2 regions of the Ureibacillus thermophilus genome follow, and region 2 is predicted to be linked to the other one. Evidence: riboswitches for the same ligand, from Rfam matches in the RefSeq annotation. Region 2 holds a riboswitch; the other holds the start of a gene.
The links. Region 2 has a riboswitch for S-adenosylmethionine ahead of metK (methionine adenosyltransferase). Riboswitches for the same ligand answer to the same signal wherever they lie in the genome.
Positions count from the first base shown of each region.

Region 1: it holds a riboswitch for S-adenosylmethionine, as region 2 does, so the genes downstream of both, DKZ56_RS00655 (bifunctional homocysteine S-methyltransferase/methylenetetrahydrofolate reductase) here and metK (methionine adenosyltransferase) in region 2, are expected to answer to the same signal.

Region 1 covers NZ_CP036528.1:149,882-157,407, reverse strand. Annotated here, with positions in the region: gene DKZ56_RS00670 (LysR family transcriptional regulator) at 1-446, shown strand, start outside; gene DKZ56_RS00665 (tetratricopeptide repeat protein) at 463-1,341, shown strand; gene hemG (protoporphyrinogen oxidase) at 1,477-2,868, shown strand; SAM riboswitch class I at 2,948-3,052, shown strand; gene DKZ56_RS00655 (bifunctional homocysteine S-methyltransferase/methylenetetrahydrofolate reductase) at 3,151-4,998, shown strand; gene metH (methionine synthase) at 4,991-7,526, shown strand, end outside.
Region 2 covers NZ_CP036528.1:2,496,798-2,504,323, forward strand. Annotated here, with positions in the region: gene mnmM (tRNA 5-(aminomethyl)-2-thiouridylate-methyltransferase MnmM) at 1-554, shown strand, start outside; gene DKZ56_RS12350 (alanine/glycine:cation symporter family protein) at 574-2,034, opposite strand; gene DKZ56_RS12355 (alpha/beta hydrolase) at 2,176-2,973, opposite strand; gene DKZ56_RS12360 (gamma carbonic anhydrase) at 3,091-3,603, shown strand; gene metK (methionine adenosyltransferase) at 3,934-5,130, opposite strand; SAM riboswitch class I at 5,349-5,463, opposite strand; gene pckA (phosphoenolpyruvate carboxykinase (ATP)) at 5,706-7,292, shown strand; gene DKZ56_RS12375 (alpha/beta hydrolase family protein) at 7,375-7,526, opposite strand, start outside.

The sequences.
Region 1 (7,526 bases), 670 kb from region 2:
AAATTGACTCAAAAGTGGTAAGTATCGAATGGGTTGAATTATGGAAAGAAGATTTGTTTGTCATTGTTCCTAAAAATCATCCTTTGGCAGAAAAAGATTTTATCGCATTGCGTGAAATTAAAGATGAACCTTTTGTTTCGATTAAAAAAGGGAATGCTTTGCGCCATATGGTTGATAAATTATTAAAAGAAGTGGGGATTGCTAAAACAAACATTACCTTTGAAGGGGAAGATCCGCATACGGTGGCGGGATTTGTCAGTGCAGGCCATGGGGTATCAATTATTCCAGGAATTAAAGGATTATCCGAGTATAATGTCAAAAAGATATCTGTAAAAGAACCGGTTTGTGAACGAAAAATAGGAGTATCTTGGGTTCAAGGAAGATATATGTCCCCAGCAGCAAACCAATTTATAAATTATTTAGTGGAGTATTTCAAAGGAAAATAGAAAAGGTGTAGATGGCGTGGCAGATAAGCAAGAAAAATTCGAAAGATTAATACTGCAATTTCAACATTTACTTTCAATTGAGCAAATCATGGAAGCAAGGAATATTTACCGTCTTGCCCATGAAAAGAATGTGGAAGCGATGGTTGAATTAGCTTCACTGTATAAGTTCATGGAGGAATATTCCATGGCTGTTTATTGGCTGCAAAAAGCAAGTAAATCTGGGAACAGCGAGGCTCTTTACCAGCTTGCTAATTGTTATTATGAAGGGCTTGGAGTAGAAGAAGATGTGAAAACGGCTTTACAATTATATAAGAAAGCAGCGAAAAAGGGCCATGCCGATGCTCAAAACAACTTAGCCGATATGTATTTAAATGGCGAAGGAACCTCTGTTAATTATAAAGAAGCATTGAAGTGGTTTAAAGAAGCGGCAAAACAAAATGTTGTTGAAGCGATGTTTACACTGGGAATCATGCATGAACAAGGCATCGAAATCAAAAAAGATGAAAAAAAGGCCCTCCAATATTATTTGCAGTCGGCAGAAGGCGGTTATCCTGACGCCCAGTATAGGATGGGCTCCATTTATTTAGAGGGGCTGTTGGGAGTGGAGAAAAACACCTCTCGCGCTATTGAATGGTTTGAAAAAGCAGCACAATTTCACCATATCGATGCCATTTATAATTTAGGATTTTTATATGAACATGGCATCGGCGTCAAGAGAAATGGAAAAAAAGCTCTTTATTATTACAAGAGAGCCTCATTGCTTGGAGATTATCAGGCAAAATTAAATATCGCCAACATTTATGAAAAGGGCATTGATGTTGAGGCCGATAAAAAAGCTGCAGCCCGCTGGAGAGAATTAGCAAGACAACAAATGGAAAATGATTATGACCGATAGTTCCCCACCATTTGAAAAGTAAAGAGCATGTTCATCAAATCTTCAGAGAAAATTTTGCTAAAGCCGACACAAAAAGAAGAAAGAATAGCGATTATACTTAAAATAGCGAAAATGAATGTATGGGAGTTGTATCGAATGAAAACGGTAACAGTAATTGGTGGAGGAATTACAGGACTTTGCACGATGTTTTACTTGCAAAAACAGCTGAAAGAGCGCAATCTTTCTGCCCATTTAGTACTGCTTGAAAAAAATCCTTACCTTGGCGGAAAAATGCATACTGTGCGGGAAAATGGATTTATCATGGAAACGGGGGCAGATTCCATTGTCGCCCGTTATCCAAGCGTCCAAAAATTAATTCAAGAGCTTGATTTTGAATCGGAAGTCGTTTATAACGAAACGGGAATTTCTTATATTCATACAAATCATGAACTGCATGCCATCCCGAAAGAATCAGTCTTTGGCATTCCTATGACGGTGGAATCGTTAAAAGCAAGCACCCTCATTTCTGAAGAAGGAAAGCAGCGAGTGTTGAAAGATGGAGAAATTCCAAATACGAAATTTACGAAAGAAAGCTCCATCGGGGAATTTTTAGAGTACTTTTTAGGGAAAGAAATCGTGGAAAAACAAATTGCCCCAGTGCTTGCCGGCGTGTATTCCGGCGATATTTACAAATTATCCATTGCCTCCACTCTTCCATATTTAGTGGATTATAAAAATGAATACGGCAGCTTGATGAAAGGTTTACAAGCGAATCGCGAGAAGTTTGAACGGGAAGCCAACAAAAAATTCCTTTCTTTTAAAAACGGGTTATCCCAGTTGATTGACCGTTTGGAAGAACTGCTTGATACAGTGGAAATTCGCAAAAATACTGAAACAATTCGGGTTGAGAAGAAAAATGATCTTTATGAAATCACATTAGCAAATGGCGAAAAGCTTGAAGCGGATGTTGTGGTGTTGGCATTACCAAACCAAGTCGTAAAGAACTTATTAAAGGATGAAGAATTAGACCCTTATTTCAACCAATTTAAAAATGCTTCTGCTATTACGATGTATTTAGGCTTCGATTTGCCGGATTCCATTTTGCCGCAAGATGGTACGGGATTTATTGTTTCCCATAACAGCGATTTAGTGTGCAATGCCTCCACTTGGACAAGCCGCAAATGGAAACATACATCCAAAGATGGAAATTTATTAGTACGCTTGTTTTATAAAGAAAACAATCCCCGCTATCATGAATTAAAAGTCATGAGCGATGAAGAACTGACAAAGGTAGCCCTAAACGATATTAAACTCAGCTTAAATATTGAAGAACAGCCGAACATGGTAAAAATTACAAAATGGATCGATGCGATGCCAAAATACGATTTAGCCCATCACGAAGCCTTGCAGGAAGTGCTCTCAAAATTAAAAGAACGTTATCCGAATTTGCTCATTGCCGGCTGCTCTTATTTTGGAGTAGGCATTGGTGCTTGTATTGACAACGGAAAAGAAACAGCAGAGAATATTTTTGAGCTTATTTCGCAGTAATTCCGATTTGTTAACTTGACAAAATGAAGATTACCGTTTATGATGAGAGCTATTATATTGATATTTTAAAATTGAATAACACTTATCAAGAGAAGTGGAGGGAACTGGCCCGAAGAAGCTTCAGCAACCAACTAATCTATTTAGTAAGGTGCTAAATCCAGCGGCAATTGCCGAAAGATAAGGTGACTATAAGGAAATGACAAGCCTTCTTTCGCAAGAAGGCTTTTTCTATTAGATGAATTAACTGAAAATTTATGCAGTATAGAAAAGTGAGGGAATTTAATGGGACTATTAGAGGCTTTAAAAAATAGCGTGTTAGTTGCGGATGGAGCAATGGGGACGCTTTTATATTCGTATGGTCTGGAATCTTGCCATGAAGAAATGAATATAGAAAGGCCAGAAATTATCGAAAAAATTCATAGCGAATACATACAAGCCGGCGCAGATGTCATCCAAACGAACACATATGGCGCAAATAAAATTAAGCTTACCCGATACGGACTAGAGTCCAAAGTGGTGGAAATCAATAAAGGGGCCATTGAAGTGGCAAGACGTGCAGCAGCAGGAAAAGACGTCTTTATTTTAGGCTCCATTGGCGGAATTCGCGGGGTTCGTAAAGTGGATTACACTTTGGATGAAATTTTGGAAGCTGTAAGGGAACAGGCAGAAGTGTTGATTGCAGGCCGGTTAGATGGGTTATTGCTCGAAACTTACTATGATTTTGAAGAGCTTACGGAAACGTTGAAAATGGTAAGAGCAATGACCGATATGCCGATTATTGCCCAAGTTTCCATGCAAGAGCCGGGCGTTTTGCTTAATGGCCTGAAATTAAATGAAGCGTTAAAACAGCTTGAACAATTAGGTGCAAATATAGTCGGTGTGAACTGTCGCCTTGGTCCTTACCATACGATTCAAGCCTTTGAAGAGGTGGAAATTCCTGAGAAAGCTTATTTATCCGCCTATCCGAACGCTTCGTTATTGGATATTGAAGATGGCCGCGTTGTTTACGAATCAGAAGTGGATTATTTTGCCCGTGCTGCAGTGGAACTTTGCAATGAGGGAGTAAGACTTATTGGAGGATGCTGCGGCACAACGCCAAAACATATTGAAGCTGTGAAAAAGAAATTAGCTCATTTCCGGCCGATTGAAAAGAAAGTGGCAAAACCTGTAAGGGAAGCAATTATTCAAGAGGCGGAACCGCATAGCTTCGAGCCTCTTCATGAAAAAGCTAAAAGAGAACGCTCGGTGATTGTGGAATTAGATACGCCAAAACATTTAGAAATTGAGCAATTTGTGGAAGGTGCTAAGGCTTTGTATGAAGCTGGGGCGGACCTTATCATGATGGCGGACAATTCTTTAGCCTCCCCAAGAGTCAGCAACTTGGCTATGGGTGCCATTTTAAAACTGCAATACGGCATTCGCACAATGCCTCACATAACTTGCCGTGACCGGAATTTGATTGGGCTTCAATCTCATTTGATGGGGTTAAATGCCCTCGGATTACATGATGTTCTAGCGGTTACCGGCGACCCTACAAAAGTGGGGGATTTTCCTGGGGCGACGAGCGTCTATGATGTTTCTTCAATGGAATTAATCTCTCTCATTAAACAATTAAACGAAGGGATTTCTTTCTCCGGAAAATCTCTTAAAAAGAAAGCGAATTTCTCCGTGGCGGCTGCTTTTAATCCGAATGTACGCGTTATCGATCGCGCGGTAAGCCGCCTGGAGAAAAAAATTGAACATGGTGCGGATTATTTCATTTCACAGCCAATTTATTCGAAAGAAAAAATTGTGGAAGTCTATGAGGTGACAAAGCATTTAGAAACGCCGATTTATATTGGCATTATGCCGCTCACAAGTTTTAAAAATGCGGAGTTTTTGCACCATGAAGTACCGGGAATTAAACTCTCCGATGATGTGTTAGAGAGAATGAAACAGGTGAGCGGCAATAAAGAAGAAGAAACAAAAGTAGGTCTTGAAATTGCAAAAGAGTTGTTAGATACAGCAACCCAATACTTTAACGGCATTTACTTGATTACACCGTTTATGCGATATGAACTGACAATACAACTATTGCAATATATCCAACAACTTGATGAGCAAAACAAAGGAGTTAAAGCAAATGGCTAACCATCCAATCGAAGAACAGTTGCAAAAACGAATTTTAATTATCGACGGGGCAATGGGAACAATGCTCCAGCAGGAAAATTTAACAGCTGAAGATTTTGGTGGGGAAGAATATGAGGGATGCAATGAACATCTTGTTTTAACAAGACCGGATGTGATTTCCAAAATTCACAGAGCCTATTTGGAAGCGGGCGCGGATATTATTTCGACCGATACCTTTGGTGGAACTCCCCTTGTATTAGATGAATATGGATTGGGCCATAAAGCTTATGAAATCAACAAAAAAGCTGTAGAACTGGCAAAGGCGGAAGCGGATAAATATTCAACGAGCGATTGGCCTCGATTTGTGGCAGGTTCGATGGGGCCGACAACAAAAACATTGTCTGTTACAGGCGGTGTGACATTTGATGAGCTTGTAGAAAACTTTTATATTCAAGCAAAAGCCTTAATTAACGGAGGCGCCGATTTGCTGTTGCTTGAAACAAGCCAAGATATGTTAAATGTAAAAGCGGCAACTCTTGGCATAAAACGGGCTTTTGAAGAAACAGGAAAAGAGCTTCCTGTCATGGTTTCTGCAACAATCGAGCCGATGGGAACAACACTGGCTGGCCAATCCATTGAAGCTTTCTACATTTCTATTGAACATATTCATCCGATTTCCATTGGGTTAAACTGTGCAACCGGCCCAGAATTTATGACGGACCATATCCGATCGCTGTCAGAATTGGCTACTAGCTACATTAGCTGTTATCCGAATGCCGGTTTGCCGGATGAAGAAGGCCACTATCATGAAACGCCGGAATCCTTGTCAACGAAATTGCGAGGATTTGCTGAAAAAGGCTGGTTAAATATTGTGGGAGGATGCTGCGGAACAACTCCTGCCCACATTAAGGCCATTCGGGAGGCGGTAAAAGATTACAAACCGCGTCCGAAAAAAGAAAAATCCCATGGTCATGCTGTGTCCGGCATAGAACCGCTTATTTACGATGACTCCATGCGTCCATTATTTATCGGGGAAAGAACAAACGTTATTGGTTCCCGCAAATTTAAGCAGCTCATTATTGAAGGAAAATATGAGGAAGCTGCTGAAATTGCACGGGCGCAAGTGAAAAATGGCGCTCATGTCATTGATATATGTTTAGCTAATCCTGACCGCGACGAGCTTGAGGATATGCGCAAGTTTATGAAAGAAGTTGTAAAGAAAGTCAAAGTTCCTTTAGTCATTGACTCAACGGATGAACGGGTCATTGAAGAAGCGTTGAAATATTCCCAAGGAAAGGCCATCATTAACTCCATCAACTTGGAAGATGGAGAAGAACGGTTCGATAAAGTATTGCCGATTGTAAAAAAATACGGGGCTTCCGTCGTGGTCGGCACAATTGACGAAGAAGGAATGGCCGTTACGCGCGAAAGAAAATTGGCCATTGCTGAACGCTCTTACAAAATCTTGACTGAGAAATGGGGACTTGCGCCGGAAGATATCATCTTTGACCCGCTTGTATTCCCTGTAGGCACGGGAGATGAGCAATACATTGGTGCGGCGGAGGAAACAATTGAAGGAATCCGTTTAATTAAGGAGAAATTCCCAAGAGCCTTAACGGTGCTTGGCATCAGCAATGTTTCCTTTGGTCTCCCACCTGTGGGACGGGAAGTATTGAATGCAGTATTTTTATATCACTGCACGCAAGCGGGCCTAGATTATGCCATCGTAAATACGGAAAAATTAGAGCGTTATGCATCCTTGCCAGAAGAAGAAATTCAGCTGGCGAATGATTTGATTTTCAATACAAACGATGAAACATTGGCGAAATTTACAGCCTTTTACCGCGATAAAAAGAAAGAAGAGAAAAAGATTGAGCTTCCTGCGACGGTGGAAGAGCGCCTGAAATACTACATCGTGGAAGGAACAAAAGAAGGCTTAATTGAAGATTTGGAAGAAGCAAGAAAAATATTTGATACGCCTCTAGATATCATTAATGGTCCATTGATGGACGGCATGGCGGAAGTAGGGCGCTTATTCAACGATAATCAGTTAATTGTGGCGGAAGTGTTGCAAAGCGCCGGCGTGATGAAAGCGGCTGTTGCCCACCTAGAACAATATATGGAAAAAGTAGAGGACAGTGCTGGAAAAGGAAAAGTCATTTTGGCAACGGTAAAAGGCGACGTTCACGATATTGGTAAAAACTTAGTGGATATTATTTTAAGCAACAACGGCTATCAAGTGATTGACTTAGGAATAAAAGTAACCCCGGCGGAATTGATTGAAGCCATCCGCAAAGAAAAACCGGACATTGTCGGCTTATCTGGACTATTGGTGAAGTCGGCGCAGCAAATGGTATTGACGGCGCAAGACTTTAAAGCAGCAGGCATTGATGTACCGATTCTTGTTGGGGGAGCCGCTCTGACGAAACGCTTTACTGAAACAAAAATTGCGGCTGAATACGATGGACCGGTCATTTATGCAAAAGATGCAATGCAAGGGTTAGAACACGCCAATCGTTTAATGGATCCGAATGAACGGGAAGCCTTCT
Region 2 (7,526 bases):
CTTATGCGAAAACATTGTTGTCCTCTTGCATTCAGGAAGGGGATGTTGCCGTTGATGCCACCGCAGGCAATGGCCATGACACTTTATTTCTCGCTCAACTTGTGGGAGAATCTGGCTTCGTTTATGCCTTTGACATCCAACAGCAAGCGGTCGATGCAACTATTGAACGTTTAAAAGAGCATGGGCTGGAAAACAGGGCCCGCGTCATTTTAGATGGCCATGAACATCTTTCTAAATATGTAGAAGATGAAGTGGCGGGAGCAGTTTTTAATTTAGGCTACTTACCTGGAGGAGACCACAGCATTATCACAAAAGGAGAAACAACGATTTCTGCCATCAAACAGCTGCTTTCAAAATTAAAAATTGGCGGAATCATCGTTTTAGTCATTTACCCTGGGCATGAAGGAGGAAAAGAGGAAAGGGATGCAGTTATTGAGTTTGTGAGCAAGCTTCCTCAAAAATGTGTCCACGTCCTCCGCTATGAATTTATTAATCAACAAAACAACCCGCCCTTTCTTATTGCTTTGGAGAAAATGAAAAAACTGCCGGACTAAAAATGCCGGCAGTTTTTTATTATTGATGATTTTGTTTATTGCGTTCCACCCAGAAATCTGCATTTTTTATTCCTAATTTAATAGGGTCAAATACCGGATCTTTCCCTGCTCTTCTTTGTTCCTCATAGTCTTTTAAGGCAATGAATGCTGGTTTGGCTAATATGATGATTCCAATAACATTCGTCCATACCATCAAGCCAAGTCCAATATCCCCTAAGAGCCATGCCAAATCGGATGTTCTGACAGCACCGTAGAAAGCTGACGCAAGCAGGGCAAATTTTAAAATCCAAGTGACAATGCCTTCTGTTTTTCCTGAGAAAAGATAAGCAACATTTGTCTCTGCAATATAATAGTAGGCCATTAATGTTGTAAAGGCAAAGAAGAACAAAGCAAGGGCAACAAAAGTTGAACCGAAATTATTTAAACCTGGGAATGCATTCGTTACTGCAAGCTGCGTAAATTCTGTATAATTGTGGCCAGGCACATGCTCAACAATCAATTCGCCATCTGCATTATTCACATTTGTATTATAAGTTCCCATAAACAAAATCATGAGAGCCGTTGCGGAACATACAAGCAATGTGTCAATATAGATTGAAGCCGCTTGAACTAACCCTTGTTTTGTTGGATGGGAAACTTCCGCCGCCGCTGCTGCATGCGGTCCTGTTCCTTGCCCAGCTTCGTTGGAATAAATGCCTCGTTTTACTCCCCAGCTAATAGCGGCACCAAGCATACCGCCAAATGTTGCGTCCAGATTAAATGCGCTTCGGAAAATTAATCCGAACACAGCAGGAACTTCTGTAATATTGATGATAATCACGATCAACGCTACCAACAAATATGCAAGCGCCATAAATGGAACAATAATTTGAGCCGCATTGGCGATTCGTTTTACCCCACCGATAATAATGAAGGCAAGCAAAATAATTGTAATTAAACCAGTAATCCAAGGTTGAATATTAAAGGCATTATCCATCGCACTAGCAATGGCATTGGATTGAACCCCTGGCATCAAAATAGCCATCGCTAAAATTGCCGCAATCGCAAAGACGATACCGAACCAGCGCTGCCCAGTCCCCTTTTCGATATAATACGCCGGTCCACCACGGTAAATTCCAGCTTTCTTTGTTTTATAAATTTGAGCTAAAGTAGATTCCACATAAGCTGTAGATGCTCCAATAAAAGCAATTAACCACATCCAAAACACAGCACCTGGACCACCGAAGGCAATAGCGCTTGCTGTACCGATAATATTCCCGGTACCGACGCGTCCTGAAAGTGCCACTGTTAATGCCTGGAAGGAAGAAATTCCGGCTTCTGATTTTTGCCCTTTGAACATTAAAATGAACATTTCTTTAATTTTTCGAATTTGCACAAATCGGGTCATAATGGAAAATACAAGTCCGACAAGCAAAATCCCGTAAATCATAATTGGACCCCAAAGGATATCATAAATCCAGTTTAGAACATTCTCGAACATACCCACACCCCTTTTTCATTGAATAATTATTTTAATATTATTTGAAATAATATATCAATATTACAAAAATTAATAATATCAATCAATATTTCTGATATCTTTTTTGAAATATTTTATAAGAATTAAGAAAAATCCAATAGTTCAAACAATATAACCAATTGATCGAAGCACATTATTGATAAAATCTCTCATATACAAAAAAACTTCTTCCCGCTCTACATCGTGGAAAATATTATGATAGCTATATGGCCAATCTTTATATTGAAATTCATTTGTTTTTTGCAATAGCAACCATTTTCTCGCCGCATCCGAATCTGCTATTTTATCTTGATTGGAAGTAATGAGCAAAATCGGCAATGTCAATGTCCTGTCCTGCTGGATGCTTAAATTTTTCATGAGTTGATGAATATCACGATACCAACGAACCGTAACATTGGAATGATAAGGCACATCATCCTCCATCTCTTTAAGCCCTTCTGGACTCCGAGACAGCATTCGTAGATTAAAATCTAATGATATTCTTTTATTGGATGCCAAATTCATACTGGCTAAAGCGCTTGCAAGCAAATTGGAATGTTTCTGCAATTGAAACCAAGGGGATGTTAATATGAGCCCCGCACATTCTAATTTTGTTTTTCGCAAAAATTGTATTGCCAAAGTTCCCCCTAAACCATGTCCAATCACAAATACTGGCAAATGGTACTGAAGAGCGCTTAGCATTAATTGTTTGATGAAAAGCAAATATTCTTCAATTAGTTCATCATGTACTCTTGTATATCTCGAGCCTTTTTCATGGCCTGGCAAATCCCCCATGACCACATGAAAGCCTTCTATTCTTAATTTTTCTATTAACCATGCATACCAACGATGATGTTCAAAAGCGCTATGGACGATGACTACAACAGCTTTTGGCTGTTCATCGGTTTCCCACTTCCACATAGTGTTCCTCCTATATCTAGCAAAACTTCTATAGATGCTGTAGTGTATTTTCAAAGATTTTCTGATTTGTTAGGATAAATATACATAAATAATACATTAGAAATGGGGAGCTTTGCGATGATTTATCCTTACCACGATAAAGAACCAAACATTCATCCATCTGTATTTATTGCAGACCATGTAACCATAACTGGAGATGTGACAATCGGCGAAGATACGACCGTCTGGTTTGGCACGGTCATCCGTGGAGACGTTGCACCAACAATCATTGGAAAACGCTGCAGCATTCAAGATTTAAGCTGCCTGCATCAAAGTCCAAATAACCCTCTCATTATTGAAGATGAAGTTATTGTTGGTCATCAAGTGACTTTACATAGCTGCATTATTCGCAAACGGGCTTTAATCGGTATGGGTGCGATTATTTTAGATGGTGCAGAAATTGGGGAAGGAGCCCTTGTTGCCGCTGGAAGCTTAGTCCCTCCCGGCAAAAAAATTCCGCCTCATTCCGTAGCAATGGGAAATCCTGCAAAAGTCGTCCGGAATGTGACGGAAGCGGAACGGAAAGATATGGACCGCATTATCAACGAATATGTTCAAAAAGGAAAATACTATCAATCTTTGAAAAAATAATAAAAGAGGCTGGGACATAACGAATAAAGTGAATGAACTGCAAAAAGATTTTTTGTAAAAAATTGATTGGAGTGGCGGGGCGAATTCCTGTCTCGCACGCTTAGTCGCAAAGGGGAGCAAGTTCAAGGAAGTAATTTCAAAGCTTTCCTGCGACGAGCCCTCTCGAGACCCTGAAGGAGCGAAGGAATGACTCAGAGGAGAGTCTAGCCGGGCATGCGGAAAGCGTCCCCGGAACGGAAATCAATTTTCTTCAATTATCAAAAAAACACCATTTTCTCCCGTGAGAAAATGGTGTTTTTTATCTTTTGTCCTAGCCTCTTCTTATTTATTTTATAGCCCCGCTTTTTGACGCAATTTTTCTGCCACGTCCGTTCTTTCCCATGGCAAATCGATGTCTGTGCGGCCAAAATGACCATAAGCAGCTGTTTGTTTATAAATTGGTCTACGCAAATCAAGCATTTTGATGATTCCGGCAGGACGCAAATCAAATAGCTCTTCCACCCATTCAACAAGCTGGCTTTCGCTCACTTTGCCTGTTCCAAAAGTGTCGATGGAAATAGACACTGGACGGGCAACGCCAATGGCATAAGCAATTTGAACTTCCACACGGTCAGCAAGCCCTGAAGCAACGATATTTTTCGCTACATAACGAGCGGCATAGGCAGCAGAGCGGTCCACTTTTGTTGGGTCTTTTCCAGAAAATGCTCCTCCTCCGTGGCGGGCATAGCCTCCGTAAGTATCAACAATAATTTTGCGGCCTGTTAATCCTGCATCTCCTTTTGGTCCACCGATGACGAAGCGGCCAGTTGGATTGATGAAGTATTTTGTATCTCCATCTAATAATTCAGAAGGAATAATGGCTTTAATAACTTTTTCCATAATATCTTCTTTAATTTGTTCTTGACTGACGCCTTCATCATGTTGTGTAGAGATGACAATCGTATCAATGCGGCGAGGAACGTTGTTTTCATCATATTCAACCGTTACTTGCGTTTTTCCGTCTGGACGCAAATAAGGAATTTCTTTTGATTTGCGGACTTCCGTTAATCTTCTAGCCAATTGATGGGCCAAACTAATAGGCAGCGGCATGAGTTCAGGCGTTTCATTGCACGCAAATCCAAAGATTAGCCCTTGGTCCCCAGCGCCAATTGCCTCTATTTCCTCATCTGTCATCAATCCTTCTCGGGCTTCTAATGCTCGGTCCACCCCTTCCGCAATATCAGGGGATTGTTCACCAATCGCTGTGAGCACCGCCAAGTTTTCCGCATCGAAGCCATATTTGCCTCGCGTATAGCCAATTTCTGCGACAGTATCACGAACGATGGTTTGGATATCTACATATGTTGTTGTTGTAATTTCTCCCGTTACAAGAACCAATCCTGTCGTCGCAATCGCTTCGCAAGCAACCCTTGCATTTGGATCTTCTGCGAGTATGGCATCTAATATGGCATCTGAAATTTGGTCGCAAACTTTATCCGGATGCCCTTCTGTTACGCTTTCTGATGTAAATAGTCGACGATTTGACATTCATTTTCCTCCTAAATTGTTGAGACAAAACTCTTATGATACGGTACTCATTATCCATGATCCTTTTTTGACTTTCGCCCGTAAGGAACATTACGAGGATAATGAAAGGTAAACTTGCTAATCTATTTTAGCTTGAATCATTTCATTTTAAAATTCGAATAAAAAAAGTTCCTATCCACATCTGTCATGAGGAAAGGAACTAAAATCTCTACCTTTCACTCTTATCGTTCAAGGTAATCCCTTGCATCAGGTTAGCACCACGCATTATTATATAGATAATGCAGGTTGCCGGGTTTCATAGGGCCTTAACCCTCCACCAGCTCTGGATAAGAGTATCCGTTCATCCAACATGTTACGTAATCTATACTATTATGTCAAATATTTTTTCTTTATTCACTTATAGTGCATATTTCTTCCATTTTCTTGCAATAATAGGCAAGAGATGTCAAAAAATTTCATAAATAAATTTTCGAATTAGTATAGATTATTCCATCTAATGTGTTATACTAATTTTTGTATTATATATAAATTAAAGCTAATTTCCCTAAAAATAAAAAAAGGATGGTATTTAATCGATGAATTCAGTAGAAGTTGCAAATGAACTGAAGGAATTATTAAAAGGTAAGAACATAAGCAACCAATTGTCTGTGCCTCAATTAATTGAAAAAGCAGTGATTCGCGGTGAAGCAAGACTCACTGTAGACGGCGCAATTGTTGCTGAGACTGGGAAATATACAGGCCGTTCCCCAAAAGATAAATTTATTGTGGAAGAAGAAAGCATAAAAGATAAAATCGATTGGGGTAATGTGAACCGCCCGATTTCTTCTGAAGTATTTGATAACTTGTATTTGAAAGTTTTGAATTACTTAAAAGAAAAAGATGAGCTATTCGTATTTAAAGGCTTTGCCGGAGCTGATAAAGAATCGCAATTGTCAATTCAGGTTGTCAATGAATACGCTTGGCATAATCTATTCTGCCATCAATTATTCATCCGTCCAACAAAAGAAGAATTAGCTTCTCATCAAGCTGAATTTACAATTGTATCTGCTCCTGGTTTTAAAGCTGACCCATCTGTTGATGGAACAAACTCAGAAGCATTTATCATCATTTCTTTTGAAAAGAAAATCATTCTAATCGGCGGTACAGAATATGCTGGCGAAATGAAAAAATCCATCTTCAGCATTATGAACTATCTATTGCCTGAAAAAGGAATTCTTTCTATGCACTGCTCTGCTAATGTTGGCGAAGATGGCGATGTAGCATTATTCTTCGGTTTATCCGGTACTGGTAAAACAACTCTTTCTGCAGACAGCGACCGTAAATTGATTGGTGATGATGAACACGGTTGGTCAGACAACGGTGTATTCAACATCGAAGGCGGATGCTATGCAAAAACTATTAATTTATCTGCTGAAAAAGAACCAGAAATTTACAATGCCATTCGATTTGGAACTGTATTGGAAAACGTTGTAATCAACCCAGATACGCGCGTTCCTGATTATGATGACAATACGTTAACTGAAAATACGCGAGCTGCTTATCCAATTCATTTTATTGATAATATTGCAATACCATCGATAGCTGGTCATCCAAAAACAATAATCTTCTTAACTGCAGATGCTTTTGGAGTGCTTCCTCCAATCAGCAAATTGACGAAAGAACAAGCAATGTACCATTTCTTAAGCGGATTTACTTCTAAATTAGCGGGTACAGAACGCGGTGTTACTTCACCAGAACCTGTATTCTCAACGTGCTTTGGTTCGCCTTTCCTTCCGCTTCCAGCAACAAGATATGCTGAAATGCTAGGCGAGAAAATCGACAAGCATGATGTGCAAGTATTCTTGGTGAACACTGGTTGGACTGGCGGCGAATACGGTGTTGGAAGCCGTATGAAACTTTCTTACACTCGTGCAATGGTACGCGCTGCTATTGAAGGCAAATTAAACGATGTGGAAACAAAACAAGATGCATTTTTCGGATTACACATCCCAACAAAAATTGACGGAGTGCCTAGTGAAGTGCTAGATCCACGCGATGCTTGGGAAGATAAAGAAGCATACGATGAAAAAGCCCGTTATTTGGCAAATCTTTTCAAAGAAAACTTCAAAAAGTTCGATAATGTTTCAGAAGAAATTTTGAAAAAAGGTGGACCATTGGTTTAATCTTTAATAAAAAAGGGGGCGTCTGAAAAGTGGACACCCCCTTTTTTTATCTCTTAAAAAGATTGAAAAGAGCTTCTGAAAGTCAAAAACTTTTTTCACTTCCCTTATCTTTCATCCACTTGCAAATAGATTGCACCGTTTCTCGATTAAGATTTGGCGGAAAATGATGGGCAAGCCCCGACATATACCATGTTTCCACTTCTTTTCCCGCCTCTTTCAACGCCTTTTCTAATC